Regions from separate parts of the Pseudoalteromonas sp. Bsw20308 genome, predicted to be linked through region 1. Evidence: predicted binding sites of a transcription regulator. Region 1 holds the regulator's gene; each other region holds the start of a gene.
The links. The regulator ArgR, encoded in region 1, controls arginine synthesis, uptake and breakdown. The targets are predictions, from matches to a motif close to ANTGAATANNTATTCANT.

Region 2: a site for ArgR is predicted at 4,219-4,236, ahead of D172_RS03590 (OadG family protein). Genes of this name have one in related genera too.
Region 3: a site for ArgR is predicted at 1,178-1,195, ahead of gltB (glutamate synthase large subunit). Genes of this name have one in related genera too.
Region 4: a site for ArgR is predicted at 912-929, ahead of D172_RS18870 (arginase family protein). Genes of this name have one in related genera too.

The regions. Positions count from the first base shown of each region.
Region 1 is NZ_CP013138.1:563,993-572,210, forward strand. Features, by position in the region: gene D172_RS02380 (ABC transporter permease) at 1-1,325, shown strand, start outside; gene D172_RS02385 (ABC transporter ATP-binding protein) at 1,326-2,375, shown strand; gene D172_RS02390 (Dyp-type peroxidase) at 2,424-3,323, shown strand; gene argR (transcriptional regulator ArgR) at 3,337-3,804, opposite strand; gene mdh (malate dehydrogenase) at 4,030-4,962, shown strand; gene ispB (octaprenyl diphosphate synthase) at 5,048-6,019, opposite strand; gene rplU (50S ribosomal protein L21) at 6,442-6,753, shown strand; gene rpmA (50S ribosomal protein L27) at 6,770-7,027, shown strand; gene cgtA (Obg family GTPase CgtA) at 7,169-8,218, shown strand, end outside.
Region 2 is NZ_CP013138.1:832,790-841,007, forward strand. Features, by position in the region: gene D172_RS03570 (UvrD-helicase domain-containing protein) at 1-966, shown strand, start outside; gene D172_RS03575 (IS481 family transposase) at 1,156-2,196, opposite strand; gene D172_RS03580 (hypothetical protein) at 2,317-2,907, opposite strand; gene D172_RS03585 (hypothetical protein) at 3,340-3,531, opposite strand; gene D172_RS21165 (DUF1328 domain-containing protein) at 3,590-3,763, opposite strand; gene D172_RS03590 (OadG family protein) at 4,282-4,524, shown strand; gene oadA (sodium-extruding oxaloacetate decarboxylase subunit alpha) at 4,536-6,317, shown strand; gene D172_RS03600 (sodium ion-translocating decarboxylase subunit beta) at 6,331-7,461, shown strand; gene D172_RS03605 (aldo/keto reductase) at 7,601-8,218, shown strand, end outside.
Region 3 is NZ_CP013138.1:2,531,938-2,540,155, reverse strand. Features, by position in the region: gene D172_RS10955 (efflux RND transporter periplasmic adaptor subunit) at 1-599, opposite strand, end outside; gene gltB (glutamate synthase large subunit) at 1,297-5,754, shown strand; gene D172_RS10945 (FAD-dependent oxidoreductase) at 5,764-7,179, shown strand; gene D172_RS10940 (GGDEF domain-containing protein) at 7,913-8,218, shown strand, end outside.
Region 4 is NZ_CP013139.1:356,214-364,431, reverse strand. Features, by position in the region: gene D172_RS18870 (arginase family protein) at 1-859, opposite strand, end outside; gene udp (uridine phosphorylase) at 1,324-2,079, shown strand; gene cdd (cytidine deaminase) at 2,174-3,100, opposite strand; gene ppc (phosphoenolpyruvate carboxylase) at 3,237-5,882, opposite strand; gene D172_RS18850 (thiol-disulfide oxidoreductase DCC family protein) at 6,003-6,401, shown strand; gene D172_RS18845 (SDR family NAD(P)-dependent oxidoreductase) at 6,398-7,120, shown strand; gene D172_RS18840 (flavin reductase family protein) at 7,130-7,738, shown strand; gene D172_RS18835 (M24 family metallopeptidase) at 7,840-8,218, shown strand, end outside.

The DNA.
Region 1 (8,218 bases):
TTGCCTATGTATACACTGATTTATTAGACTATGCGGGCCCTGTGCAAATAGCACTTAGAAAATGGTTTGGCTGGCAATCACCTAGTGACTATTGGTTTTTTGATATACGTACACTACCTGGCGCTATCGTTATGATTGCCTTGGTACTTTACCCGTATTTATTTTTAATTTTTAAAACAGCCCTTCGCGAACAGTCATTCAAATTAGTACAAGCTAGTCAATTAATGGGGCTATCTCCTAAACAAAGTTTTTTTAAAGTAAGTTTGGTGCTCTCTCGCGGCGCAATTGTTGCGGCTCTTGCACTCATTAGTATGGAAACTATGGCTGACTTTGCAACCGTCAGCTATTTTGCCGTGAGCACATTAACGACCGCCGTATATGACACATGGTTTGGTTATTATTCGCTTACAGCGGCCGCTAAAATATCGGGTGTAATGCTCTTACTTTTATTTTTGGCATTAATGGCAGAACGCTTTAGCCGCCGTAACCAAGCGGTATTTGAGCGCCAATCAAGTGTAAATAGCGAATCTCTCTATGTATTAAAAGGAAAGTCGGCTTGGCTAGCAACTGCATTTTGTGGCTTTATTCTACTTATCGCTTTTTTAATTCCCATTGCAGTACTCGTAAACTACGCAATTACCTACTTTGATAAAGCGTGGAACATTGAGTTTTTTAGCTATGCTTGGCAAAGTTTAAAAGTAGCAGGGATAGTGAGTGTAATAACCATTACGTTGAGTATTTTTGTGGTTTTTTATCAGCGTGTTGCAAAGCAAACGTATCCGCTTATTCCTGGGCGTTTAGCCAGTACGGGCTATGCATTGCCTGGTACAGTGCTCGCTATTGCTGTTTTATTACCACTTACATTATTAGAAAACACCATCAATGAAGCGCTCGAACCATATAATTTAGATATAGGTTTACTGCTTACAGGCAGTATTCTTACTATTATTATTGCTTACATTGTTAGGTTTTATGCCATCGCACACGGAGCGATAGAATCGAGTTTTTTACGCATTAGCCCATCACTCGATATGGCAAGTCAATCAATGGGTAAAAGCCAAGGGCAAACATTGCGTTTAATACATCTACCTTTATTACGCCGTGGACTACTTACGGCGGCATTACTGGTGTTTATTGAGTGCATGAAAGAGCTACCTGCGGCGTTATTGCTCAGACCGTTTAATTTTGAAAGCTTAGCAACTCATGTATTTCAGTATGTGAGTGACGAGCAGTTAGAGCTTGCTTCAATTTCGGCATTATTTATTGTTATTGTCGGGTTTATTCCTTTGTATTTTATTAATCGTTCTATGGAGCAACGTAGTTAAATGAGTAGTTTAATTTTACAAGGCGTGAGCTATCGCTATAACGGTACAAAGGTTATTCATGATTTAGATTTAACAGTGGGCAAAGATGAAATTGTTTGTCTGCTCGGTGCAAGTGGTTGCGGTAAAACAACCACATTAAAAGCCATTGCAGGTTTAATTGAAGCCAAGCAAGGGTCTATTTTTATAGACGGTAAATTAGTGAGTAATGAGCAATCATTTGTCTCACCTGAGCATCGTAACATCGGCATGATGTTTCAAGATTATGCATTGTTTCCGCATTTAACGGTGGCAAATAATATCGCATTTGGGCTTAGTGAAATGAGTAAAGCCCAAAAGCAGCAACGTGTTGATGAAATGCTTAAGCTTGTGCATTTAATTGGCTGTGCCGATAGATTTCCTCATCAGTTATCGGGTGGTCAGCAGCAACGCGTAGCGATTGCTCGCGCATTAGCTTATAAACCTAGTTTGTTATTGCTTGATGAGCCTTTTTCAAACATTGATACACAAGTACGCTTTGAACTAATCGCCGATATACGTCGAATTATTAAGGCAACACAAGTCTCTGCTGTATTTGTTACGCACTCAAAAGAAGAGGCATTTGCCTTTTCCGATACACTTGCCATTATGCATCGCGGTAAAATTGCGCAACAAGGCACGCCAGAACAGCTTTTTGCAGCCCCAAGCTCAAAGGAGGTTGCAGAGTTTCTGGGTCAAGGCATATACTTAGAGGCAGAAGTATTAACGACAACTGAATATAATACACCGTTTGGCTTAGTTAAATCATATATTGGACATGAGCATAGAGCGAGTGTAGGGAAAATATATGTTCGTCCTCACCAGATTGAATTGGTAAGTGATAATCTATGTGACAGACACTGTGAACGAGCTACAATATTAAGTAGTCGCTTTATTGGTTCAGCGTATGTTTACACAGTCGTTATTGCTGAGCAAGAAGTTGAAGTTGCTGCACAATATGACCAATCATTTGCAAAAAATGAGCAGGTTATAATAAAAATAAAACCTCACACGGTGAACTTTTTCGAATCATAATTAATTTGTTATTCGCTGTGTTTTTATCTATAAAACTAAGGAATAACAATGGCGCAAGCGCAATCAGGGATTTGTGCTGAAGCAAACTTACACGGTTTGCACTTATTTTTTAATGTGTTTGATGGTCAAGATGAATCGTTACGCGTAAAACTAAAGCAAGTAAGCGCTATTGAAGAAGAATTTAGCGATCAGTTTTCAGAATCAATGCTCTCTTGTATGGTCGCTATTGGTGCGCAATATTGGCCACATATCCTTCCTGAGTACATTCCAAGCGAATTACAGAGCTTTCCTAATATAAATCACAGCGATCACCAAATGAGCGTGCAACCGTGTGATTTGTTTGTGCAAATTCGCTCTGACCGTGAAGACGTTAACCATTTATTTGCCCTGCAAGTATTAAAGTTATTTGCTCCTGATGTAGAGCTGGTAGAGCAGGTTCGTAATTTTCGCTTTTTAGATGGACGAGACTTTAATGGCTTTATTTATGGTGGCGATTCTGCTCATGGTAGAAAAAAGCGTGCGACGGCACTAATAAATAAACCGGGTAGCTTTGAAGATCAAGGAAGTTATATTCATGTACAACGTTATAAGCATGACTTAACTGTGTGGCAGCATTTATCATTAAGTGAGCAAGAGCAAATAATGGGTCGTACGCGCCTTGATAACACACTAATTACCCCCGCGATCGAAACCAGCCATGCTTCGCGTAGTGAACTAAAAGACGAAGACGGGCAACCGCTACTATTAAATCAAAGCATGCCTTATGGCGATGTGTATGAGCAGGGAATGTTATCAATTACATGTGCATGTACAGGAACCGCGTTCGAAAAAATACTTAAAAGCCGTTTAGGCGAAGGTGATTGTTACGACCACTGGCTTGATTTTACTCAAGCCGATATGGGTTCTGCTTTTTTTGCACCTTCGGTCGGATTTTTAAAACAGATTTAATTACGATTAATAATCAAACCGTATCAAATAAAATGCGAACGCGTTCAAGTGTCACGTCTATTTCAGATATTTTAGCCGGGGCGATAAAAATAGTGTCATCGCCGGCAATAGTTCCTAGTACGCCATCTGCTTTACCTAATGAATCTAATAAACGTGCAATAAGCTGAGCCGCACCTGGGCTGGTACGAATGATGATCATCATTTCGTTGTGCATAATGTCGATTACTAATTGGCGTAATGGGCTTTTAGCCGTAGGTACACCCATTTCAGCAGGTAAGCAGTAAACCATTTCTTGCTTGGCATTACGTGTGCGTACAGCGCCAAACTTACTTAACATGCGTGATACTTTACTTTGGCTTATATTGTCAAAGCCTTGCTCTTTTAACGCATCAACTATTTCGCCTTGAGAGCCAAAGTTTTCTTCTTTTAAAAGCGATTTAAATGCTTTTACCAGTGCTTCTTGTTTATCTTGTGGTTGCATAGTCTTTATTCATTTTTGTTATTTATGCTGCAAATTCTACACAATAATGAATAATTATGCAGCAGTTGTTTAGTTAACTTGCCAGTTTGATGCGTTAAATCACAAAAGTTTACGACTATGGTCGAAAATATACTTGAAATAGACAGGATAAATTTGTTTTTAGTCGCTAATTTCATTATCTTAAGAGCCACAAATATTTCCTACCTCAAATGACGGAGAATTCCAATGAAAGTTGCTGTATTAGGTGCTGCAGGCGGTATCGGCCAAGCGTTGTCTTTATTATTAAAAACAGGCTTACCAGCTGGCTCTGAATTATCACTTTATGATGTTGCACCAGTAGTACCAGGTGTTGCGGTTGACCTTTCTCACATCCCAACAGATGTTAAAGTAGCAGGCTTTGGCGCAGACGATTTAAATAAAGCGCTTGAAGGTTCTGACATCGTTCTTATCCCAGCGGGTATGCCACGTAAACCAGGTATGGATCGTGCTGATTTATTCAATGTAAATGCTGGCATCATCAAAACGTTAGCAGAAGGCATTGTTGCCAGCTGTCCTAAAGCGTTAGTAGGTATTATTACTAACCCAGTAAACGGCACAGTTCCAATTGTTGCTGAAGTATTCAAAAAAGCAGGTACTTACGACGCTAAACGCGTATTCGGTATTACTACGCTTGACGTTATTCGTTCAGAAGCATTTGTTGCTGAACTTAAAGGCGTAGACGTAGCAACTGTAAAAGTACCAGTAATTGGTGGTCACTCAGGCACAACGATTCTGCCTCTACTTTCTCAAGTTGAAGGTGTTTCTTTTACAGATGAAGAAGTTGCTGCACTTACTCCACGTATCCAAAATGCGGGTACTGAAGTTGTAAATGCTAAAGCAGGCGGTGGTTCAGCTACGCTATCTATGGGTGCTGCTGCAGCGCGTTTTTGTATGTCTTTAGTTAAAGGCCTACAAGGTGAAGAAGTTGTAGATTACGCTTACGTTGCTGTTGAAAATGGCGATGCAGAGTACTTTGCACATCCAGTACGTTTAGGTAAAAACGGCGTAGAAGAAATTCTTTCTTACGGCGAACTAAGCGCATTTGAAACAAAAGCAAAAAATGACATGCTTGAAACTCTGAAAAAAGACATCAAAGAAGGTGTTGATTTCATGGCGTAATAGCCGGTTTAAGCAACAAAAAAGCCTGCATTTGCAGGCTTTTTTATTGCTCAGAATTAATGTCACACTGTGTAACTAGTTAAAACTAGTGGTCGCGGTCAACCGCAATACGGGCAAGGCTTATAAGTGCTTGCTTATAGTCAGACTCAGCTAAAAAGTCTAAACAGGCAATGGCTTTTTCGGCCTCAAACTCTGCTTTTTGCATTGTAAACTCAAGCGCATTAGTTTGTTTTAGTGCAGTTAAAATTTCTTCTAAATGCTCCATACCATTACTGTGCTCTATTGCATCACGAATAAGTTGCGTTTGCTGCTCGCTACCATGTTGCATAGCATAAATAAGCGGAAGGGTTGGTTTGCCTTCAGCTAAATCATCGCCAATGTTTTTACCTAGCTGCTCAGCATCCGCATTGTAATCGAGTACATCATCCACTAACTGAAACGCGGTGCCTAAATGCATACCGTATAAGTTTAATGCGTCGAGTGTCGCTTGGTCTTGCTCAGTAATAATGGCAGCAAGGCCTGTCGCTGCTTCAAATAATTTAGCCGTTTTAGAGTAAATAACCTGCATATAGCTGGCTTCAGTCGTATCTGGGTCATTGCAGTTCATCAGCTGCAATACTTCACCTTCAGCAATAATGTTTGTTGCATCGGCAAGTACTTGCATAATCTGCATTTTTCCAAGGCCAACCATAAGCTGAAATGAGCGAGTGTAAATAAAGTCACCAACTAATACGCTAGCAGCATTACCAAATTCAGCATTTGCTGTAGGCGTGCCACGTCGTAAGTTTGATTCATCTACAACATCATCATGCAATAGCGTTGCTGTATGGATAAACTCAACAATTGTTGCAAGTGTTATGTGATCTTTACCCTGATAACCGAGCGCCTTGGCTGCTAAAATTGCGAGCATTGGACGAACACGTTTGCCGCCACTGCTAACTATATATAAACCAAGCTGATTAACTAACGCCACATCTGAGCGCATTTGCGCATGTATAAGTTGATTGACGTCATTCATATCGCTTTCGATTAACGCCTGGATAGCTTTTATATCCATTGATCTCCGAGCCAATTTTTATGTGTGAACGGCGCAGATTGTACAACAAAAAATGCACTAGCTCGATATTTTGTGACGATTGATTGAAAAAACACTATTAAAGTACTGAATAAGAGCTTAATTGGTTGAGATAACTGATTAATAGATAACCAACATGCAGTCTGAGTCGCGCTTAGATATTATACAGCGAGAGCTCTATTTAAGCGCATTAACTTATTTCGCTTAACAGCTAAAAAGCACTTGGCAAAAGGGTCAATTAATATAAACTGGGGGAAATATTGAATTACTCTCAATGCAGCTACTTTTTATTCATTTTAATTACAAAATAGGCTTGCTAGTTATTTCGCGTTAGCGTAAACTTCGCGCCCTATCGAAGAATATTTTAGTTGCACCGATTTGAGGGTGCACAGACGGAGTTAATTATGTACGCGGTTTTCCAAAGTGGTGGTAAACAGCATCGTGTGACTGAAGGTCAAACGATTCGTCTTGAAAAATTAGACGTTGAAACTGGTGCGGCAGTAGAATTTGATTCAGTACTTTTAGTTGCTGATGGTGAGAAAATCGAGATCGGTGTACCGTTCGTAAACGGTGGCAAGATAACAGCTGAGGTTGTTTCACATGGTCGCGGTGAGAAGATTAAGGTTGTTAAATTTAGACGCCGTAAGCATTCTCGTAAGCAAATGGGCCATCGTCAATGGTTCACTGAAGTTAAAATCACTAGCATTAGCGCTTAATTAGAGGTACTTAGAAATGGCACATAAAAAAGCAGCTGGTAGTACTCGTAACGGTCGCGATTCAGAAAGCAAACGCCTAGGTGTTAAGCGTTTTGGTGGCGAATCAGTTCTAGCGGGTAGCATCATTGTTCGTCAGCGTGGAACTCGTTTCCACCCTGGTACAAACGTAGGTATCGGTAAAGACCACACTATCTTCGCAAAAGCAGATGGTAAAGTTCAGTTTGAACAGAAAGGTCCTTTAAACCGTAAATACGTAACTATCGTAACTGAGTAATCAGTAAGGTAGTTAAAAAACCCCGCCTTTGCGGGGTTTTTTGTTTTAAGAAAAAAATATATACCCAAGCCAAGCCTGCAATCAGCTTGGCTTCGGTATATAATAGTTAAATTAACAAGCCAATCCCTAAAGTGAGTAATCATGAAGTTTGTAGATGAAGTAGAAATTCGCGCAGAAGCTGGAGACGGTGGCAGCGGCATCGTGTCTTTCCGTCGTGAAAAATATGTTCCAGATGGTGGACCAGACGGCGGTGACGGTGGAGACGGTGGTAGTGTTTATCTACAAGCTGATGAAAACTTAAATACCCTCATTGATTATCAGTTTGAGCGTTTCCATAGAGCTGAACGTGGTACTAACGGTCGTAGCCGTAACTGTACAGGCCGAAAAGCCGATGACTTATTTGTTATGGTGCCTGTAGGCACACGTATCATGGATGTTGATACCCAAGAGGGACTTGGTGATTTAACGCAACATGGTCAACGTATTTTGGTTGCAAAAGGTGGTTTCCACGGCTTGGGGAATGCACGTTTTAAATCAAGTACTAACCGAGCACCTCGTCAAAAAACCTTGGGTACTGAAGGCGAAGTACGTAATTTAAAATTAGAGTTGCTACTATTAGCGGATGTAGGCTTACTAGGGCTTCCTAACGCAGGTAAATCTACGTTTATCCGTAGTGTATCAGCAGCAAGGCCTAAAGTAGCTGATTACCCGTTTACAACGCTTATTCCTAATTTGGGTGTAGTGCGTCCAGAAGCGAATAAATCATTTGTAATAGCTGACATACCAGGCTTAATTGAAGGTGCATCTGATGGTGCAGGCTTAGGCATCCGCTTCTTGAAGCATTTAGAGCGTTGTCGTGTGTTATTACACATTATCGATGTAATGCCGGTAGATGGTTCAAACCCTGTTGATAATGCATTCTCGATTATTAACGAGTTACATCAATACAGCCCTAAATTAGCTGAAAAGCCACGTTGGTTAGTTTTTAATAAAATAGATTTATTACCAGAGGACGAAGCAAAAGCGTTATGTGAAGCTATTGCAGAAGAACTGGGCGAAACTGAAAATATTTATCACATTTCAGCGATTAATAAACTCAATACTCAACCTTTAATTCACAACATAATGACACTGCTCGATAGCATGCCTAAAGAGAAGTTTGTACAGGTTGAAGATGAAGAGATTGAATTC
Region 2 (8,218 bases), 270 kb from region 1:
TCTAAGAGCTCCCCTGAAACAAAACAGGCATACCTAGATTTCATCGATAAATTAATAGATTTTGCAGATGGTGAAGAGCGATCCCATAAAAAGTTAATGCTTACAAATAAGTCAATAGCAGGCAAAGTTGGCTTTGCTGGTTTGTACAAAGTGTTTTCTGATAGATATACGGATGTCAAAGATGAGATCGAAAAAGTACTTTCAAGCATTCAAGTGCTTGATCTCGCAGAGTTATGTAATGCCTATAGTGGTTCGGAAAAAAGGTATAACTTTATATTATCTGAACTTAAAAAGTCAGGGTTTGTACTTAAAACCCTGAGAGAAAAAGAGAGGATAGTGGCCGCATTCGAAAAAATAACTAGAGGAAACCTTAGTATAAATAAAACTCTTGAAGTGGCTTTTAAAGAAAATATTCTTGCTAAGTCAGAAGCTCATCTGGCTTATGTTGATCGTAAAGAAGCTTTTTTATCTGAATTGAAAAATGATGAAGAGTATCAACAGCTCAAAATGATTTTCAATGCAGGATCTAATAGCTTAACCAAAATGGTCAAGCAAGTACCTGAATTAACTGAAGAAGCTTTCAATGAGTTCCATAGTAACTTCAAACGAGAAAGGTTTTATCATGATCTGTTCTCTGAAGAGATCAGTTTTAGTGAGATAAACAGATATTACAAATATCTAAATGAGGAGTGTGATTTCATTACAATGCATAAAACTAAAGGCTCAGGTATTGAGAACGTTTTAGTTGTCTTAGATGAGTACTTTTGGAATAAGTACAGTTTTAAGTTCAGTGATGATAGTACAGAAACCTCCAGTGTATTTACACCCCCTAACATGAAGTTGTTTTATGTAGCGTGTTCTCGAACGATAAAAAACCTTACAGTTGTAAAAGTGGTAACAAAGGAAGAAAAGGAGCATCTATTAAAAGTATTTCCTGAATTTGAAGAGGTTCCAATAAATGAATGACGCTATGAATTCAAAATCATTTAATACTGAACTAACGTTAATACATATTAACGTTAGTTTAGACTTAATATTTCAAGGATACTTTTTATAGTCGTGAGTGAGGGCATTCCGAATTATAAAGCTGCGTTTAGATGTACTAGCTCAGACTTGATCTGACAGTTACCCATTTTTCTAATGGTGACTGTTAGTTTAGATTTGAGCTAAATTCTTTTCTGCCCAAACCGTTTTTCCATCCAGTAATGTTTCAAGTGGTGTTCGACCGCAACATACTTTTCCTTGATGAGTCCGATCATTGTTGTAGTAATCCATCCATTCGTCCAGATCTTTTTGTAGTTCTTCCATTGAATCGTACAACTTTTTGCGGAATGTGATTTGATAGAACTCGTTTAAAATCGTCTTATGGAAACGCTCACAGATACTATTTGTTTGCGGGGACATTGCTTTCGTTTTTGTATGGTCGATGTCGTTAATTGCCAAATATAGCTGATAATCATGATGCTCAACTCGCCCACAATACTCAGTTCCTCGGTCAGTTAATATTCGAAGCATAGGCAATTTGTGACCTTCGAAATAAGGCAATACTTTATCATTGAGCATGTCAGCCGCTGTAATTGGCGTTTTCGTTGTGTAGAGCTTCGCAAAGGCGACTTTACTGTAGGTATCCACAAAGGTTTGTTGATAGATACGACCAACACCTTTAAGGTTACCAACATAAAATGTGTCTTGTGAGCCAAGATAACCGGGATGCGCTGTTTCAATTTCACCACAGGCTTCATCGTCATGTTTTTTCTTTTCTAGCGCAGCAACTTGGGCGTCAGATAAAATAATGCCTTCATTAGCGACTTTGTTTTCCAATGCTTTCAATCGTTTTTTGAAGTTTTCTAAATCGTGACGCAACCAGATTGAACGAACACCACTACCTGAGACAAACACGCCTAACTTACGAAGCTCATTGCTGGTTCTATGTTGATCGTGAGCAGGATATTCAACTGCATAGTTAATGACGGCTTGCTCTGTTTCTTCGTCAACGCGATTCTTTATATTTGGTGTACGGCGGTTCTTTTCGATTAATGCATCGATACCACCTTCATTAACGAGTTCTTGATAACGATAAAATGTATCTCGTGATACGCCCATGACTTTACAGGCTCTTGATACATTGCCTAGTTCTTCGGCAAGGTTAAGTAAACCAGCTTTGTGTTTTGTGATTGGATTGTTAGTATGCAACATGAGAGTTACCTTTTTGTTTGTTTTGATTTAAAGATTCGACACCTTTATCAAAACGGGTAACTCTCACTTTTTCAAGTTGAATTGTCAGATCTTGTCTGAACTAATACAGTTTAGAGGCTGCTATGCAAAAATGCTAAGTAAGTCACTATTAAAAGTAATCCCAGTTAAATTATTTTCTTTCACAAGAGTTTTAAATGCGGCATTACAGTAAATTGATTTACCACCTTGCATGCTCGACTTAAAAATTAGATTTAGATCGGACTTAAAGGCCAGAGATTTTAGACCATCTTCAAATCCATCTAGATAAGCTTTTTCCGTCAAATCTTTATCTTCTTCTTCAAAAATTAGTGGATTGAATAAAAATAATTCTTTCTCACAATTCAATGGAACAAATTCCCCGCAGCCTTGTAAATGATTACCTATGGCCGTGTAAGCTTTTTTATTTAACACCAAGTAACTCGAAAATAAGTTTATATCATAGTCTTGTTGCTCAGCTTCTTTCTCAACTTTACAGTTAAACCCATTTTCTACAACGTCTAATATTTTAGCTTTCCCTCTTGGGAAATCATCCATAGCTATTTTCACTGCCTCGTTAAAACTGCTTTCTTTTTCTTTAGCAATTTGCTTTGCCATAGAAACAGTCGTGAGGTCGATTATGTCGTATGTTTTTGATGGCTTATGTATTTTGAAAATTACTAGATCCCTTTCCATAACTCATCCTTTTTTTCAAATATTCTAGCTGGTAACATGCCTGTTCTAATAAGCATTTTTGTATTTCTAAGCTTATTTAAGAACACTGTCTTATCTGTAGCCATACTCTCACCTAACATTGCGCCAATCCATGTTTCATAGTTATATCTATGGATTTTACGATGCGGCGGTGCGTTAGTAGTTGATCAATCAATTATTTTGAGGTAAGAAAACCGTGTTGGTAACAAGGTAAAAATTTCGTTATTTAGTTGTTCTATATCAGAGATTTTTAACGAAGTTGGTGTCTGATTTAATCCTTCAAATTGATTAAGTATTATTACGGATTGGTATCAGTGCGGTTTGACTCATTAGCTAAAATGGGGGAAGTTGTTCGATACTTATAAACAGGCAAAAAAACGGCTCTTGAGAGCCGCTTTTTTAGTAAAAGAAGAATTAACAATTAGTTTCTTCAGCGTTTACGCCTTCTTTAACATTTTCACATGCATCTTCTACTTTGTTTTGCACGTCAGTTACTGCTTCGTCAATACGTTCACCTGCGTCTTCTGCATGATTGTCTTCACAACCCATAATGAAAAAACTTGCGAATAGACCGATTAGTGCTGCTTTTACAGTTGTTGAATTCATAATGTAATTCCTTGTAAGTGTTAATTAAGTATAAGTGTTTGTTAGTCCGATGGATTATCTACCTGGGCGATTTACCACGTAGTGCACCTGAAACTAATGAAATCACTAAAAGTACTAAAAAGATAAAAAATATAATTTTTGCTATACCAGCTGCGGCACCTGCGATGCCACCAAAACCTAACACTGCAGCGATTAAAGCAATAACTAAAAATGTGATTGTCCAGCGTAACATTGTTTTCTCCTTGGTTTATAAATTTTGCTCACAACAACTAATGCCAGTTACATGCCAAAGTGTATTGTTGTTTAATATCATGTGTTTATGTTTTTTTGTGTGTTTTGGGCAATTAGTTGATTAGTAACTTTTACGCTTTGCTATGTAAGTTATTCACACCGTTACACATTGCTTGTAAATATTCACTAAATACATTTATTTGGTAAGACCAATTAACAATTGTTCCTTTGTTTTTGTGTTTCATATGATTTTTCATGTTTTTTTTATTTAACCGGATAGTTAATTAACAACTTATATATAACTATTAGCTATAGTCATTATTTCCTGTAACTATTGTAGGCTGCGTGATTGCAAGGTTCTGGTATGTAAATTAGTTGAGTTTTATGTTGATTATAGTTTAATTGGTTTTACCAATTTACAAGGAGTAGACAAAATAATTAGTTTTGTTATTATCCAGTGAATAAATATTTAATTAAATCGATTTTTTATTTTCGATATGGGTTTCAAGGGGGAGAAAAATGGATATAGGTGCTCTACTCACAACGGCTGGTAGCTTAATGCTTACTGGTATGGTTGGGGTGTTTGTATTTCTGTCGATATTAATTGGTGCCGTAACGCTTATGTCTAATTTGGTGACGCACTATAGCGAACCAGAAGCATCACCAGCTAAATCACCGTCTTTTAAATCTCAAGGTGTGCCTAATGAGCACATCGCTGCTATTAGTGCTGCCATTGCTCAGTACAAATCAAATAATAAATAAGGGGCACACACATGGCTAAATTAAAATTAACAGAATTGGTATTACGCGATGCGCACCAATCATTGCTCGCAACACGTATGCGTTTAGACGATATGCTACCGATTGCTAGCAAGTTAGATGATGCAGGTTATTGGTCTATTGAATCGTGGGGTGGTGCTACATTTGATTCGTGTATTCGTTATTTAGGCGAAGATCCGTGGGAGCGTATTCGTGCGCTTAAAAAAGCGATGCCTAATACTAAACAGCAAATGCTATTACGCGGTCAAAACCTATTAGGCTACCGCCATTACGCTGATGACGTAGTTGAAAAATTTGTAGAACGCGCACATAAAAATGGCGTTGACGTATTTCGTATATTCGATGCAATGAATGATGTACGTAACCTAGAAACAGCGATTAAAGCGGCTATAAAAGTAGGCGCGCACGCTCAAGGTACTATTTCGTACACAGTTAGCCCAGTTCATACACTTGATATGTGGCTGACTCTTGCTAAGCAATTAGAAGATTTAGGCTGTCATTCAATTTGTATTAAAGATATGGCGGGCTTATTAAAGCCTTACGATGCTGAAAAACTAATTAAAGCACTTAAAGAAACCGTATCTGTTCCTATTGCTATGCAGTGCCACGCTACAACAGGTTTAAGTACTGCTACTTACCAAAAAGCGATTGATGCAGGCATTGATATGCTCGATACCGCTATTTCATCAATGAGTATGACTTATGGACATTCTGCAACTGAAACTATTGTATCGATAGTTGAAGGGACTGAGCGTGATACTGAACTTGATTTAAACCACCTAGAAGAAATTGCTGCTTACTTTAGAGATGTGCGTAAAAAATATGCGGCATTTGAAGGTAGCTTAAAAGGGGTTGATGGGCGTATTTTATTAGCTCAAGTACCTGGTGGCATGCTTACAAACATGGAAAACCAACTTAAAGAGCAAGGCGCAGCCGATAAGCTTAATGAGGTTTTACTTGAGATCCCACGTGTACGTGAAGATCTTGGTTTTTTACCTTTAGTAACACCAACGTCGCAAATTGTTGGCACTCAAGCGGTACTTAATGTGCTAACAGGTGAGCGTTATAAAACAATTACTAAAGAAACTGCTGGCGTATTAAAAGGTGAATATGGCTTAACACCAGCACCAATGAATAAAGAGCTACAAGAGCGTGTGCTTGATGGAGCAGAAGTTATTACTTGTCGCCCTGCAGATAATATTGCACCAGAACTTGCAACGCTTGAAGCTGAGTTATTAAAAGAAGCGCAAGAGCAAGGCTTAACATTGGCTGATGACCAAATTGATGACGTACTAACTTATGCATTATTCCCACAAGTTGGTTTGAAGTTTATTAAAAACCGCAACAACCCAGATGCATTTGAGCCAGTCCCTTCTGTTGAAGGTAAAAGCGGTAAAGCACCTTCTAAATCAGCTTCAAATAATAACAAAGTGAAGGCTGAGCAGTACAGCGTAAAAGTAGATGGTAAAGTTTATGACGTAGTAGTGGCGAAAGGTGGTGAACTTAAGGAAGTAACATTAAAAGACTCTGAGCACATTCCTCAATCTGCTTCGGTTGCATCAGGTGAAACACTTAACGCGCCTCTAGCCGGTAATATTTTTAAGATTAAGGTAAAAGCTGGGCAAGTTGTTAACGAAGGTGATGTAGTGATTATTATGGAAGCCATGAAAATGGAAACTGAAATACGCGCTACGCATACCGGAACAATTGCTGAAGTGTTAGTTAGTGAAGGCGATGCTGTAACTACCGGCGACGCTATGATTGCATTAGCTTAGGAGTAAATAGAGGATGGACGGTATTTTAAACCTCTGGAATGCGACAGGCATTGCTAACTTTACAATCCCATCGTTAATAATGATTGCGGTAGGGTGTTTATTACTGTTTTTAGCGATAGCTAAAGGCTTTGAACCATTATTATTACTACCTATTGGTTTTGGTGCAATTTTAACAAATGTACCAGTGGCAGGTTTGTCAGACCCAGGTGGGCTTTTGTACTACGTTTATTATGTGGGTATTGATACGGGGATTTTTCCACTGTTGATATTTATGGGAGTGGGGGCGCTGACTGACTTTAGCGCGCTTATTGCAAACCCACGTATGTTGTTATTAGGTGCGGCTGCACAGTTTGGTATTTTTGCTACATTGTTTGGCGCTATATTACTTAACTATGTACCAGGTTTTGAGTTTACCTTACAAGATGCCTCAGCTATTGCCATTATAGGTGGTGCCGATGGGCCAACGGCAATATTTTTAGCATCAAAACTGGCACCTGATTTACTAGGCGCAATAGCGGTAGCTGCATATTCATACATGGCACTTGTGCCAATTATTCAGCCGCCAATTATGCGTGCGTTAACCACACCAGAAGAGCGCCAAATTAAGATGCCTGAATTACGTAAGGTATCTAAAAAGGAAAAGATTATTTTCCCCCTTATGGTACTTAGTTTAACGGCAATGTTTTTACCGGCTGCTATACCGCTTGTAGGTATGTTTTGTTTAGGTAACTTAATGCGGGAGTCGGGTGTTGTTGATAGATTAAGTAACAGTGCTCAAAACGAAATCATCAATGTTACAACTATATTTTTAGGCTTAGCTGTAGGTTCAAAGCTTGCTGCAGATAAGTTTTTAACTGTTGAGACGATTGGTATTTTAGTGCTTGGCGCACTGGCTTTTGCAATTGGTACGGCATCTGGCGTATTTATGGCAAAAGGACTTAATCGAATATCTAAAACGCCTATAAATCCATTAATTGGGGCGGCAGGTGTATCGGCTGTGCCAATGGCGGCACGAGTAGTTAATAAAGTGGGCCTTGAAAGTAACCCACATAACTTTTTACTTATGCATGCAATGGGACCAAACGTAGCAGGTGTACTTGGTAGTGCCGTTGCTGCGGGTATTTTATTAGCGCTTGTTGGCTAATAATTAACGTGGTAGTTAATAAATGATTTAGCGCAGTTTACTGCGCTTTTTTTTGCTTTTATTTCTCGTCGTTAATAGTTTCTTGTTTCTGTATTTTTGTTTAAAGTGGATGTTCTTCGCAATTTTAAGGATAGTCATAATGCTCCACACACCTTTAGCAAAATATTTACCTAATGTTAGTAAGCTTGTATTTGGATGTATGGGTCTGGGCGGCGGTTGGAATAAAGACGCAATCACTGATGCACATGTTAAGCAAGCTCATGAATGTATAGATAACGCCATTGAAAGTGGTATTAACTTTTTTGACCATGCTGATATTTATACCTTTGGTAAGGCCGAGCAAGTATTTGGTAAAGCGCTAAGTGAGCGAGCAGAGCTTAGAGAACATATATATATTCAATCTAAGTGTGGGATTCGATTTGAAGATGACTTAGGGCCGAAGCGTTATGATTTTTCAGCTAAATGGATTGAGCAATCAGTCGAAGCGTCCTTAAAGCGATTAAACACAGAGTACTTAGATGTACTTATGTTGCACCGCCCTGATCCACTCATGGAAGTTGATGAAATTGCACGTGTATTTAGTTGTTTAAAAGAAAGTGGCAAAGTACGCAATTTTGCAGTATCTAATATGCAGCAGCACCAAATGAACTTTTTACAACATGCGCTCGACATGCCAATTGTTGCCAATCAAATAGAAGCGAGCCTGCAAAAACATCAGTTTGTTGATGAAGGCATATATGCCGGTAACAGTGACGGT
Region 3 (8,218 bases), 2.0 Mb from region 1:
TGTTGTGCATGCTTATATGTGAGCTTTGCACGTGATAAATCATCAACTGCTTTTTCAAGATCAATTTGGCTAATTAAGTGCTTTTGTATTGATAACTGCGCCCGGCGATTTTCGCGCTCAGCGGCGTTAAGCTCAACTTGTGCCATATCAAGTGTTTTATTTAAAGTGAGTGTTTGGCGTCTTGCTTGCAAGTGCTGCCTTTGCTGCTCGCCTTGTAGTCGTTTAAGTACAGACTCCTGTTGCTTTAATTCGTTAGTTAACTCAGGGCTTTGCAGCAGAGCAAGTGTGTCCCCTTGCTTTACTGTATCGCCAGCCTTTACTTTTAAATCTATAAAACCACGTTCTGGGCTGTAGATTTTAGGAGCATTAGCAGCAACAATTTTACCACTGGCGGCAATGTCTCGAATGAGCGCTTTAACGTGTACTTTGGCAACCTGTACTTTTGAGCGGCTAATAGAGCTTTTAGCGCTATGACTCGTTAAAAAAATATAAGCAATTGTCGAGGCTACAATGAAAATAACCGCAGTGATGACCGCGTATTTTTTATAGTTCATAGGTGCCTTTACTTGTACGTCTTGTGCGCTGGTATCTTTAATCATTAGGCTCTCCTACACGGCTTTTATATATTTTTCACACAGTAGAAAAAAAACTGCGGTGCAAATAGCGACAATAGGAGATATCAAAAATAAACTAAGCATAAACATAATTATTCCACTTAACGAATGTGTATAGCTCTATACTATTAGCATGCCAAAGCGTAACTCACTGTAATTAGGTAATTAAATTTTATTTTATGTGTTTTTTATATGTCCGCGGACATAAAAGTGTCCGCAGTGGACGCATTAGTAAATAAAAATTCACTATTAAGAGATTAAAAATGCCACAAATATTAATAACTATACTAATGACCAGTAAAAAGAAGAGAGGTTAAGCCTCAAAATTACGGAAATAGCACAAAACTATCTAAATGTTAACTAACTTTATCGGTGTATGTTGAATATTTATTCACTGAATGAGGGCTTTACGTTTACGTAAGCTGTAGTTTTTTACTTGGTTGTTTTTACAAAATGTTAAACTTGACACCAGTGTCATGAAAAAATAACGCCTAATATACGACTAAATGTTAAAAATAATGATGAAAAAGAAATCTTGCTATGAAGTGAGAAATATTCAAGAATGTGAATATGTATTCAAAATGCTATTGACTCTATTTACGATAGAGGCTAGTTTTGTCCGTCTGTTAGCAAATCGTCGAGCAGTTCATCCACGCTAACAGTGCAGCAAGGGGAGGGGTCTATGTTATACGACTCAAAATTAGAAAAAGAAAATTGTGGCTTTGGCTTAATAGCCCAAGTTAATGGTCAAGCTAGTCATAGGCTTATTCGTACTGCTATTACGGGGCTTGATCGCATGCAGCATCGTGGCGGTATATCTGCCGATGGTAAAACAGGTGATGGCTGTGGTTTATTATTACAAAAACCAGACAGCTTTTTTCGTGCTATTGCGGCTGAGAACAATTGGCACTTAGGTAAAAATTATGCCGTAGGTATGATTTTTTTAAATTCAGATCCTGTTTTAGCACAAGCTGCAAAACAAATACTTAGCGAAGAATTAGAAAAAGAAACGCTAAATATTTTAGGTTGGCGCGTAGTGCCAACCGACCCATCAATGTTAGGTCCTATAGCAGTACAACAATTACCTGGGTTTGAACAAATTTTTGTTAGTGCGCCAGAAGGTTGGCGTTCTAAAGATTTAGAGCGACGCTTATATGTAGCGCGTCGTCGTGCTGAAAAGCGTATTGTTGATGATGAAGCTTTTTATATTGCAAGCTTGTCTGGATTAGTTACTATCTATAAAGGCCTTATGATGCCTGCAGATTTACCTAACTTTTACCTAGATTTAGCTGATATTCGTATGACCAGTGCGATTTGTGTTTTTCATCAACGCTTTTCTACTAATACTCAGCCGCGTTGGCCTCTTGCTCAACCTTTTCGTTATTTAGCACACAATGGTGAAATTAATACCATTGAAGGTAACCGCCAATGGGCACGTGCGCGTTCTTATAAGTTTGCGTCACCACTTATTCCTGATTTACAAACAGCGGCACCGTTTGTAAACGAAACTGGTTCTGATTCATCCAGCCTAGATAATATGCTTGAGCTATTTTTAGCTGGCGGCATGGATTTATTCCGTGCGATGCGCATGCTTGTGCCACCTGCATGGCAAAAAAACCGTGCAATGGACGATGATCTACGTGCATTTTACGACTTTAACTCTATGCATATGGAACCATGGGATGGTCCGGCAGGTATTGTAATGTCGGATGGTCGTTTTGCGGCGTGTAACCTTGACCGTAATGGACTTCGCCCTGCGCGTTATGTAATTACACAAGATGGCTTTATTACGCTTGCATCAGAGGTGGGTATTTGGGATTACACTGCTGATGAAGTGGTTGAAAAAGGTCGTGTTGGTCCAGGTGAATTATTAGTTATTGATACTAAGCTTGGCAAAATTTGGCATTCGGATGAAATCGATCAAGATTTAAAATCTCGCCATCCATACAAGTCATGGCTTGAAGAAAATGTTAAACGTTTAGTTCCATTTGAAGAACTTACTGAGCAAGATGCCGGTAATCGTTCTTTTGATAATGAAACGCTAGCTAAATATCAAAAAATGTTTGGTTATACCAACGAAGAGCTTGATAGCGTTATTCGTGTAATGGGTGAAAACGGCCAAGAGGCAACAGGCTCAATGGGTGATGACACGCCATTTGCTGTGCTTAGTGAAGGGCATCGTTCACTTTATGATTACTTCCGCCAAAAATTTGCGCAAGTAACAAACCCACCTATCGATCCACTGCGTGAAAATCATGTAATGTCACTTGCGACATGTATTGGTAGTGAGCAAAATGTATTTAACGAAACAACAGGCCACGCTAAGCGCCTACAGTTTGATACGCCAATTTTAATGTACGCAGACATGCAGCAATTATTAAATGCTGATGAAGCACATTACAGCTACTGTAAAATTGATATTACGTATACAGTTGAAGAAGGATTGGAAAAAGCAGTATCGCGAATTTGTGATATTGCGCAGAAAAAAGCAGCATCGGGCTGTATTATGCTTGTTCTAACAGACCGCAACTTTGATGAAACGAATTTACCTATTCCAGCAGCTATGGCTGTGGGCGCGGTGCAAAATCGTCTTGTTGATAATAATCTTCGTTGTGAATCGAACATCATTATTGAAACTGGTAGTGTGCGCGATGCACACCAATTTGCAGTTTTATTAGGTTTTGGTGCAACTGCCATTTATCCATACCTTGCGTATGAATCGTTAGTTGCAATGAGCGACAATAAAATTATTGATAAGTCGTATTGCGAAGTAACGCTTGCTTATCGTAAAGCCATTAACAAGGGCTTATATAAAATCATGTCTAAAATGGGCATAAGTACGGTTGCGTCATATCGTTGCTCAATGTTGTTTGAAGCGGTTGGTTTATCTGATGCTATTGTACAAATGTGTTTTAAAGGTGTGGCAAGTCGTATACAGGGTGCCTGTTTTACCGATTTTGATGACGATCAACAGAGCCTACATAAACTTGCTTTAAGTAAACGTAAATTATTAAGCCACGGCGGTTTGTTTAAGTATGTTCATGGTGGCGAATATCATGCTTATAATCCGGATGTAATCCAAACCCTACAAAAAGCAGTTCGTTCTGGTGAATACAGCGATTACAGTGAGTATGCAAAACTCGTTAATAATCGTCCGATTGCTACGCTACGTGACATGCTTTCGCTTAGATTGCCGGAAACCGGCATTAGCATTGATGATGTCGAGCCTGCAGAAAATCTTTATAAACGATTTGATTCGGCCGCAATGAGTATTGGTGCTTTATCGCCAGAAGCGCATGAGGCGCTAGCAATTGCGATGAACCGCTTGGGTGGGTGTTCAAACTCGGGTGAAGGCGGCGAAGATAAGCTGCGTTACGGTACCGAAAAAAATTCACGTATTAAGCAAGTCGCTTCAGGTCGATTTGGCGTAACGCCGCATTACTTACGCAGTGCTGACGTTATTCAAATTAAAGTAGCGCAAGGTGCAAAACCAGGTGAAGGCGGGCAATTACCAGGTGAAAAAGTAACCCCATATATTGCTAAACTTCGTTATTCGGTGCCAGGTGTTACGTTAATTTCGCCACCACCACATCACGATATTTACTCAATTGAAGATTTAGCACAGCTAATTTTCGATTTAAAACAAGTAAACCCTAAAGCACTTATTTCTGTAAAACTGGTTTCAGAACCAGGCGTAGGAACCATTGCGACAGGTGTTGCTAAAGCCTATGCCGATTTAATTACTATTTCTGGCTATGATGGCGGTACAGGTGCAAGCCCACTTACTTCAGTTAAATATGCCGGTAGCCCATGGGAGCTTGGCCTTGCTGAAACACAGCAAGCACTTGTTGAAAATGGCCTTCGTCATCGCATTCGCCTGCAAACAGATGGTGGCTTAAAAACAGGTTTAGATATTATTAAAGCAGCAATTCTAGGTGCTGAAAGCTTTGGCTTTGGTACTGGCCCAATGGTTGCCCTTGGTTGTAAATACTTGCGTATTTGCCACTTAAATAACTGTGCGACCGGTGTTGCAACACAAGACGAAACACTTCGCCAAAAGCATTATCACGGCCTACCAGAAATGGCGATGAACTACTTTAAGTTTATAGCGCAAGAAGCCCGTGAAATTATGGCAAGCTTGGGTGTTGTAAACTTAACTGACTTAATTGGTCGTTTAGATTTACTTGAAGCAATTGAAGGTAAAACAGCAAAACAGAAGAAAATTGATTTATCTTCTGTAGTTGCTCAGCCTAATAACCCAACTGGTGAAACACTTTATTGTAGTGCGCCTAATAGCTCACATTATTTAGGAAAGCTTAATGAAAGCCTACTTGCTAAGGCGCAAGAAGCAATTGACGCTTCAAGCGGTATTTCACTAGTAAGTCGTATTTGTAATACAGACAGATCGGTTGGTGCAATGCTTTCTGGCTATATTGCAGATAAATATGGCAACCAAGGTATGGCTGCGGATCCAGTCGTAATTGAATTACACGGTACTGCGGGTCAATCATTTGGCGTGTGGAATGCAGGTGGCCTTGAAATGACATTGGTTGGCGATGCTAACGATTACGTAGGGAAGGGCATGGCTGGTGGCAAGCTAGTTATTCGTCCACCACTTGGCTCGTCGTTCGAAAGTCATAAAGCTACAATTGCAGGCAACACATGCTTATATGGTGCGACAGGCGGTAAATTGTTTGCAGCTGGATGTGCCGGAGAGCGTTTTGCAGTTCGTAACTCAGGTGTACAAGCCGTTGTTGAAGGCGTAGGTGATAACGGTTGTGAATACATGACTGGCGGCGTTGTATGTGTACTGGGCAACGTAGGCGTTAACTTTGGTGCAGGTATGACAGGTGGTTTCGCTTATATTTTAGATGAGCGAAATGATTTTGAAAAGCGCATTAATCCCGAGCTAGTAGAAGTAGTTACACTTGAAGAATTAGCATCGCATCAAGAACATTTACGCGGCTTAATTGCTGAGCATTTAGAGCTTACGGGTTCATGCAGAGCAGAAAGTATTCTAGCTAACTTTGAATTGTACTTACCGATGTTCAAATTAGTAAAACCAAAATCAAGCGACGTAAAAAGTTTACTCGGGCATCGCGCTCGCAGTAGTGCCGAACTACGTGTTCAGGCGCAATAAGGGGGCAGTATGAGCGAAAATGTATATCAATTTATAGACGTGCAGCGTGTAGACCCACGCAAAAAACCAATCTCGTCACGTAAAAAATCTTTCGTAGAAATTTACGAACCCTTTTCAGAGAATCAGGTTAACTCACAAGCTGACCGTTGTTTAGATTGTGGTAACCCATACTGTGAGTGGAAATGCCCTGTACATAACTACATTCCACAATGGTTAAAGTTAATACGCACGGGCCGTATTATAGAGGCGGCTGAGCTTTCTCATCGTACCAATAGTTTACCAGAAGTGTGTGGCCGCGTTTGTCCACAAGACCGCTTGTGTGAGGGCTCGTGTACGCTCGATGAAGAGTTTGGTGCGGTTACAATTGGTAATATTGAAAAGTACATTACTGATGAGGCATTTAAAATGGGCTGGAAGCCTGATATGTCTTATGTAACATGGACCGACAAAAAAGTAGCCATTATTGGTGCTGGCCCTGCAGGTTTAGGATGTGCTGATATTTTAGTACGAAATGGCGTTAAGCCAGTGGTGTTTGATCGTCACCCAGAAATAGGTGGACTACTCACATTTGGTATTCCTTCTTTTAAACTTGAAAAATCAGTAATGCAAAAGCGCCGTGAAATTTTCACTGAAATGGGCGTAGAATTTAAGTTAAATGTTGAGGTAGGTGTTGATATTACACTTGATCAAATTTTAGCTGATTACGACGCTGTGTTTTTAGGGGTTGGTACGTATCAGAGTATGCGTGCAGGTCTTGAAAATGAAGATGCACCGGGTGTTCACGATGCACTCCCGTTTTTGATTGGTAACACGAACCGTGTAATGGGCTACGACGAGACAAAACAACCGTGTATTGATATGGCTAATCAAAAAGTAGTTGTACTTGGCGGTGGTGATACAGCGATGGACTGTGTGCGTACGTCTATTCGTCAAAATGCTGCAAAAGTAACGTGTGCTTATCGTCGTGATAAAGAAAATATGCCAGGCTCTAAACGTGAAGTTAAAAATGCGAAAGAAGAAGGCGTTATATTTACGTATAACGTTCAGCCTAAAGGCATTGTATTGAACGATAAAGGTAAAGTAACCGGCGTTAAAATGGTTAAAACTAAATTAGGCGAACCTGACGCAAAAGGCAGAAGCCGTGCTGAAGAAGTACCTGGTTCAGAACATGTTATTGAAGCAGACCAAGTTATTATGGCGTTTGGTTTCCAGCCTCACAAAATGGATTGGTTAGAAAAATACGATGTAGAAATAAACAACTGGGGCGGTATTAACGCACCAGAACAAGGTGAGTTTACACATCAAACTACTAACCCTAAAATATTTGCTGGTGGCGACATTGTACGTGGTTCAGATTTAGTGGTAACTGCTATTTTTGAAGGACGTAATGCCGCAGAAGGTATTATGGACTACCTTAAAGTATAACTATTTTTTGGTTACTTTAAATATACGTTAAAGCAAGCTTTCGAGCTTGCTTTTTTTATACGTAATGATGCCTAGACCAACCTGTATAAATCTTTGGGAAATTTAACGAATTAAATTGCACTGTAACGTCGTTAAGGATTTTTTATTTAGAACAATAGGGTATGTTGATCTTTCAGGATTAAAGTTTGTTCAATCTAGGGGCGATTTAATCGCGGAGCGGGGTTTGTAACCTAGTGGGATTGTTGGTAACTGCTCCTGCGTTAGCCAACTGGCTTATATTCATTTAAGAATAAAAAAATTGAGCAAATCTTCCGCGTCCTGCTAATGCACCTTACCTAAATCTATGTAGGTAACAAAGACTTAATCGTCCTTAGAAAGAATCCAAAGGGCAGCGCATATTTGGCATTTATGCTACGTTATCCAAATTTATGGGGAATAATCACACTACATTTGCCTAAATACCAAACATACGGCTGAAAAATCAATCACGAAAGGTCAACACGCCCTAATTATTTATTCTTTATATAAATAATGTAGGCAATTAGGTCTAATATTAGAGAATACTTAACCGTGAAGGTAGGGAGAAAGAATCTAATTCTACTTTTTCCGTATTTTAGTATGGTATTAAGTGTTGATTAATTAACTAAATAAATACAAAATACGCGGCTTATTTACTATTTGCTTACTTTGCGTTCTGGGTTGGCGTCATTTACGAAAAGAAAACTGATAAATTATGCACAAATACTTCGATAAAACAGAAAGAGAATTAATAGTAAGGTTTTTCTCATCAATAGGCTTTATATCCACATTTTTGATGTCGTGTATTGCATTTACTAATAGCGAATATTTTCTTTTTGTGACACTTGTCGGTTCGACACTTATCTATATTTGGGCATTTAATATTTACAAAGAGGTAGAAAAGTCTGCAAATGCGATTTTATATAATCTTTATGGATTGATGCTTTACTTAGTTGTTACTGGCGGCGCTGAAGGTACAGGGCCAATTTGGATATTTATTGTATCACCAGTAACATATTCT
Region 4 (8,218 bases), on a different replicon from region 1:
TTACATATACTTCATCAACGTTATCGGCTTTTAATTGTGCAATAGCGTCGGCAGCAACCGCTGCTGCGCCGCGCTCAATGATTTCATGTGCCCAATGTTGCTTAACGCCAAAGGTACTTTCCCAGTGCGCTTTAGGCTTGCCACTTGAGCGTATACCAAATTGTATTAAATGATGCGGTGCCGGTAAAAACTCTAATATATGTGTACACCACGAGCCAAAACATAAATCAATACCTAAGCGCTCCACAAGTAAATCGGTATGCGCGTCAAAATGAATAATAGCCGTGCGCTTACCTTGCTCACGTTTTGCTTTTAAGTACGCTTTAGTAAGTGGGTAACTAATTGAGTGATCGCCACCAATACCAAATAATCCTTTATCTTTAAACGTTGCGTAAAAACTGTCGCAGACATCTTCAGTGATTGATAATGGGCTTACGTAATAATCGTTATCTTCATCACCATATAAAGCTTTTTGGCAATTAGAAATGGTTGCATCATTTAGGTATTTGTCATGAAGTAAATGTGGGATTACACGTACATCGCCTAAATCAAACGAATGACATTGCGGATGCTGATCAATTAATGCTGAGCGCACAAACAATGGCCCCCAGTTTGCACCGCGTAAAATTCCACCGCCACAGTCTGAACTAATACCTAACATAACGGCTTTATGTGGTGAGCTTGGTAATTCGTTTAAAGACTCGCGCCACAAGTTATCAACGTTTTCAGTTTGTCCGTAAAGTTTATTACGCAGTGCGGCTTTGCGCTCTTTTGCAGTATTTACTGTGTATACGCCATCGCCCGGTGCGCACAAACAGTGCTCAACTTTGTTTTTAAATGCTTCAAATTGTGTGCTCATAATAAACTCCTTCGGTTTTTATTCTGTACGTAGCTAATTAGTTTTGATTACTTTTGATTAGTTATGCAAAATCACTAAAAGTGCCTAAACTTCAAATAAATGTCACTTTGCTAAATAAGTCAGTGCTTAATATAAGTAAACACGTTAGTTTTTACGTGTTCACTACAAGATTAAGCCATTGAATTTATTTGATATTAATGAAACTTTGTAATCATCCATTTAATCGTAGTTACGCGCTTGAGTGATACTTATTATGTCTGCTTGAACATGTCAACAGCGCAACAAGGCTACGTATATAAGTACTTGAGTGAATATTCATAGTTGGTGAATAAATCAAATTAGCCCTTAAAATTATTAAGGCTTTATTGGAAGAGTTAAGATAAAACGGACAATCGTCCTGTACTTAATAAACGTTTCTAGCAATGATGCTAGATTGACAACAAATTATTATAAAAGGCTTAGCTATGGAAAAGGTATTTCACTTAGGACTATGTATTGACGATCTTAAAGGTGCAAAACTTGCGATTGTACCGGGCGATCCAGATCGTGCAGCACGTATTTCACAATTCCTAGACAACCCAACCTGCCTTGCTCAAACTCGCGAGTTTCATGTTTATTTAGGTCAATTAAACGGCCACTCTGTGGTTATATGTTCTACAGGTATTGGTGGTCCATCTACGTCGATTGCAGTAGAAGAATTAGCACAACTTGGCGTGCGTAAATTTTTACGTATTGGTACAACCGGTGCAATTCAGCCACACATTAACGAAGGCGAAATTTTAATTAGCCAAGCGTCTGTACGTTTAGATGGAGCTAGCCAACACTTTGCACCACTTAGCTACCCTGCTGTATCTGACTTTTATGCAACACAAGCTATGGTACAAGCATGTAAAAACCTAAATATCGATTTTCATATTGGTATTACTGCATCAAGCGATACATTCTACCCAGGGCAAGAGCGTTACGATACGCACTCTGGTTACGTTCCTAAATCACTACAAGGTAGCTGCGAAGAGTGGCAAAAATTGGGCGTGATGAACTACGAAATGGAATCGGCAACATTATTTACTATGTGTGCAGCCCTTGGATTACAAGCAGCATGTGTAGCAGGCGTACTTGTTAACCGTACTCGCCAAGAAATACCAAATGTAGACCACGGTGAAATTGAGCGTAAATCTGTAGCAGTCGTATTAGAAGCAGCTAAAGTATTACTTGATTAATACCGATTATAGCAGTTAGTGAGTTATTTAATTCGATAGAATGACTCGCTTTAATAAAGCACAGCTCCGGCTGTGCTTTATTGTATGCAAGCCACTATTTAAGTGGTGCGCTAATTACTTTAAGTGCTGGTAAATGCGTAAAACTGGCAAGTACAGCTTTTGCCACTTGCGACTGGTTTTCACGACCCGCTGTTTCGAGCAATGTTATTCCCTTCACCGTACTTTCGTTAAAGCTAAGCCCAGCTAAAAAGAACTGACTTAGTGCACTTTGCAGTGGCGACAAGCTTGGGCTGTACGCTGCGTTTTCTGCGTAACTTCCGTAAAAGTCACCATCACTAAATGTACTTATTTTTACGGCGCTAAAGTTTTGGCTGTAAGGCACATACGCATTAAGTGCAAAACGCGCAAGGGTTTCATCAAGGCCATCAAAGCTAAACTTACCTTGCTGTGGTTTTGGGTTAAATAAGCTAAATTCGTTACCTAAATCGGTAGGTCCAAATGAATGCGGCAGTAATTCTGCAAGTTTAAATTGCTGATCAGGAAGTAAAATATCAAACTCTTTCGCATCAGCTAGTTCGTTCATAAACTGGCGACAATACCCACAAGGCGCATCGCTAATCGCTATTTTAACTATTTTTTTAGCGCCGTTTAACCATGCGTTATTTATAGCCGATTGCTCTGCATGAACCACTAAACTCAATGCTTGATGATCAAACTCTACATTTGCACCAAAATAAAAGTTTACCTCACCCTTTTCATCAAGTGCTTTAACAATTGCGCCTACATGAAAATCTGACACTGGCGCAACAGCATACTCAGAAGCTAAAGGTACTAAACCTTGTAGTAATGCATCATCAGACACATTGAGTTGAGCGCATAACGCTTTAATATTACTAGAATTTAATATGCCACGTTGTGATTTTAATTGACTACGTAATGACGCTGTTTGCGCTACGTTTAATGTGATGTGCGAATTTGTAAGTGCTGTATCTTGCTGTACAGTAAAAGTTGCTGAAGCCATAACATTTTTTAATTATTCAATGGCTACGTAGTTTAAAAGGTTAGGGCGTTAAATACCAGCCTATTTAACGCAAAAAAAGGGAGCACATCGCGTGCTCCCTTTTAATACCAATAGGTATACCTAACAAAATAAAGTATTAGCCGGTATTACGCATACCTGCAGCTATACCTGTCATCGTGATCATTAACGCATTATCAATGTCACCTTCGTTTCGTTTTTCCTCTGAGCGAGCACGGCGTAAAAGCTCAACCTGTAGTAAGTTAAGTGGATCGGTGTACGGATTACGTAAGCTAATCGACTCCTTAATCCAAGGTTGTTCGGCTAGTAGGCTTTTTTGTGGGCTAAGTGATTGCACCAAGCTAATAGCTTCTTGAAGCTCTTTACGAAGTGTTACACCCAGTGGTTTGTACATATCTTCCACCAGCGCATTGTCGTAATGCTCACTCAACCAGCAATCTGCTTTACTAAATACCATTTCTAGCATTTCTAGGCGCGATCTAAAGAACGGCCACTGTAAGCTCATTTCGTTGAGTGTTTCTGCGCCGTACTTATTAAGCGCAGCTTTTAAGCCTGTTAACGCACCTAACCATGCCGGAAGCATTAAACGGTTTTGACTCCAAGCAAAAATCCATGGAATAGCACGCAGGCTTTCAACACCACCATTAGGATTACGTTTTGCAGGACGCGAGCCAAGCGGTAACTTAGACAACTCAAGCTCAGGTGTTGCCATTCTAAAGTAAGGTACAAAGTTTTCATCGTGGCGAACTACATTACGGTAGTGTTCACACGACTCCTCACTTATTAGCTTCATTACTTCGCGCCACTGCGGTTTTGGCTCCGGCGGCGGTAATAAGTTACTTTGTAGTACCGCGCCTGCGTAAATATTTAAGCTTTGCAGTGCTACATCGGGTAAACCAAATTTAAAGCGGATCATCTCGCCTTGCTCGGTTACACGCAACCCCCCTTTTAACGAACCTGGCGGTTGTGAATGCAGCGCTTGTGCGGCAGGTGCACCGCCACGCCCTACTGTGCCACCGCGTCCGTGGAATAAAATAAGTTCAATACCACGCTCATCAGCAAGTTGTACTAGTTTGTCCATTGCTTCGTACTGGGCCCAACCTGCTGCCATCATGCCGGCATCTTTAGCAGAATCAGAGTAACCAATCATTACATTTTGGGTGTTTTTAATGTGCCCGCGATACCAAACATTATCAAGTAATGTAGTAATTACATCACTGCCTGCGTTTAAATCGTCGAGTGTTTCAAACAACGGTGCTACTGGTAAATCAAAGCTACAGCCGCTTTCTTTTAGCAATAATTGTACTGCTAAAATGTCTGATGCTGTTCGCGCCATCGAAATAATATACAAGCCAAATGTTGCTTCGTCTTGCTTAGCAATAACATCAAAGGTGTCTAGCACTTCTTGAACATCAGGGCTTGGTTGCCAATGTTTTGGAATAAGCGGTCTGCGAGAGTTAAGCTCAGTAAGTAAAAAAGCTTGTTTGTCTTGCTCTTGCCATTGGTTGTAGTCGCCTAAACCTAAATAACGCGTCAGCTCTGAAAACACATCGCTGTGGCGAGACGAATCTTGGCGCACATCGAGTTTAGCTAAACGCAAGCCAAAGCTATTAATACGGTACAGTAAATCAAGCAATAAGCCATCAGCAACGACTTTCATATTACACTTTAATAACGAGCGATAGCAGACCTCTACAGGGTGTTTAAGCTGATTAATATCGGTAATTAAATCTTGTGAATCGCTACGCTTATTTTTAATTTTAGCGCCAAGATGAGCTACTGTTTCTGCAACTTGGTTTTTAAGCTTTTTGATCACCGCTCTGTATGGTTCAAAGTCTTGACCTGCCAACTCAATAAGCTCATCACTGGCATCTGACATAGAGAGTTCAGCGCATAACGTTTTTAAATCTTGAATATATAAGTTAAGCGCCATCCAACGACCATGGTCAAGCACTTCTGCTGTAACCTGCGATGTTACAAATGGATTTCCATCACGGTCTCCACCCATCCAAGATGTGAACTCAATCGGGCTGTAATCTTTTGGTAGCTCTAAACTTGATTGCTCTTTAACATTGGCTGAAAATTCACGTAAAAAGCGCGGAACAGCGTGCCATAGACTGTTTTCGATTACCGCATAACCCCATTTAGCTTCATCAACTGGCGTTGGGCGAGAGCGACGAATGTCGTCGGTATGCCAAGCCTGGCTAATAAGCTGTTCAATACGATTTAAAATAGCATCTCGCTCTAGCGGTAAGTTATCTTTTCGCTCAAGCGACGCTAAGCAATCACTTAGTTCAACATGTTTATTAATAATAGTACGGCGCGTCACCTCGGTTGGGTGAGCGGTTAATACTAAGTTTATGTGGAGTTTTGAGAGTGTTTCGGCCAAATGATTACTATCTAGCTGGCCTTGTTCTGCTTTTGTAACTAACGTTTTTAATGTTTGAGTGAGAGGGTTTTGTTGACCAAGGCCAACGTCATTAAAACGCGAAACGGTATGAAATTGTTCTGCTACATTAGCAAGGTTTAAAAAATGATTAAATGAACGGGCAACCGGCAAAAGCTCTTCATCACTAAGCGCATGTAAAACATCTATTAGCGCTTGTCTGTCGTCTTCATTACCACTGCGAGATGATTTAGATAAAGCCCGAATTTCTTCTACTTTATCTAAAATAGCTTGGCCTTGAGCATCTTTAATTGTTTGTCCTAGAAGTTGCCCTAATAAATTTACATTACCTCGCAAGGCGGCGTATTGTTCACTCATTTCTCATTCTCCTTTATTTCGTAGGGCACTATTAATATCATCATGTAGGGATATTTAATAGATCCATTTGCAATGTCTTGTCGTAAAAAAATATATATAAAATAATCACAAAGCACCCACATGATAATTTTTTACGATGGTAACTGCCCCCTTTGCAGCACCGAAATGCAGCAACTAAAACACGCTGATTCTAAAAATCTAATTACGCTTGAAGATCTTAACGCGAGCGACTTTAGTGAGCGCTACTCGTATATTGATAAAGACCAAGCAATGACTTATCTGCAAGCTCAAAAGCTATCAGGTGAAATGATTTACGGGCTTGATGTAACGTACGAAGCATGGAAATTAGTGGGTAAACACGGCTGGTTGAAAATTTTTCGCTTGCCAATAATTCGCTTTTTCGCTGACTGCGGATACCTGTTATTTGCTAAGTATCGGCACCCCATCAGTCGCTTTTTAATGCCAAATACTCAGTGCAGTAACGGCCAATGTGGACTAAAAGCAAAAGGTGATAAATGAAAACTATTGTTTTATTCGGCGCAAGCAGTGCCATAGCAAATGCATATATAGAACATCTACAAATAAACACGCCTACTCATCAGATCGTTTGTATTAGTTCAAAAAGTATTGAATCTGACTCAAGTGTTGTCCACCTGCATACTGACTACACAAAACAAAGTTTAGCGCGCGTTACTAATTACCTAAAAGCGCAAAATGCCGATATACAACAAGTTATTATATTCAATGGTACACTGCACAACGAAACCCATATGCCCGAAAAAAAGCTGGAGGATTTAGACGCTGAGTATTTTAGCCAACTTCTAAATTCAAACACCCTAACTCCCCTACTTTGCTTGCAGAGTATTTTGCCGCTTTTAACACATAAAACGCAGTGTACTATTACAGCACTTAGTGCGCGTGTGGGCAGCATTAACGACAATAAATTAGGCGGTTGGTATACGTATCGCGCCTCCAAGGCTGCGCTTAACATGCTATTTAAAACCGCAGCGATTGAACTTGCACGCAGAGCTAAAAATACTAAGCTCGTTTTATTTCATCCAGGGACTACTGATACTGAGCTTTCAAAGCCATTTCAAAAAAATGTACCCGCAGGAAAACTGTTTACAGCTGAATTTGTAGCCAAGCAGCTTTTTACACTTACTTTTAATAACCCTCATTTAGAACTCAATGGTCAGCCTGCCTACTTAGATTGGCAAGGCGAAACCATACCGTGGTAAGGACCTTTAATGCATTTTACTAAAGAGCGCATAAACGCACTTGAAAAACACACTCGTACTCATTTAATTAATTCGCTTTCGGGTTTTAAGAGCGCCAACTTAATTGGCACGCAAGACAAACAAGGCAATACTAATCTCGCCATTGTTAGCTCTGTTATTCATTTAGGGGCTCACCCGCCGCTAGTTGGCATGATAATGCGCCCAAATAGCGTGCCTCGACATACGTTCGAAAACATAATCGAAACCGGTAGTTACACCATTAACCAGGTTAATAAAGCTATTTATAAGCAAGCTCATCAAACATCAGCCCGCTACGACAAAGGCGAGTCGGAATTTGCGGCGACAGGTTTAACGCCCGAATATTTAAATGACTTTGCAGCGCCTTTTGTTAAAGAAAGCCGCTTAAAGTACTCAGTTAAATTTGTAGAAAACCAACATTTAGCCATCAATGGCACAGAGCTTGTAATAGGTGAAATCACTGATGTGTATTTAGATGAAGTAGCACTTCAAAGTGATGGCTTTTTAGATTTACAGGCTATTGAAACAGTGGCAGTAACCGGGCTTGATAGCTACCACACAAGTAATAAACTCACGCGTTTACCTTACGCTAAAAAATAATATGCCATTTTAAGAGGCTATAAACTAATAGCCTCTTATCGCATAACATTGAATTTTACCTTGGTATTAATCACACTAGCTAAAAATCCAAGGAGAAAAATATGACCACCACCGGTATTGGTACACAATCAAGCGAGCAAGCGCTGGCAAGCCTAAGTAACATGACGCAAACGCTGACCCCTATCGCAGCTGACGAACATTTAGAGCGCATAGCCAAGGCGCAAGCGTATATGCTAGCAAACAACATAGATGCAATTTATTTAAACGCTGGCACCAACCTTACCTACTTTACAGGCATGAAATGGTACGCGAGCGAACGTATGGTTGGCGCGATATTACCCGCCCTTGGTGAAGTACAATACATTGCGCCTTATTTCGAAATTGGTTCACTAAACGGGTTTAAAGTAATAGATGGGCCTATTCATGGGTGGCAAGAGCACGAAAATCCTTATGCACTTTTTGTCGAAGTATTAAAAAAGT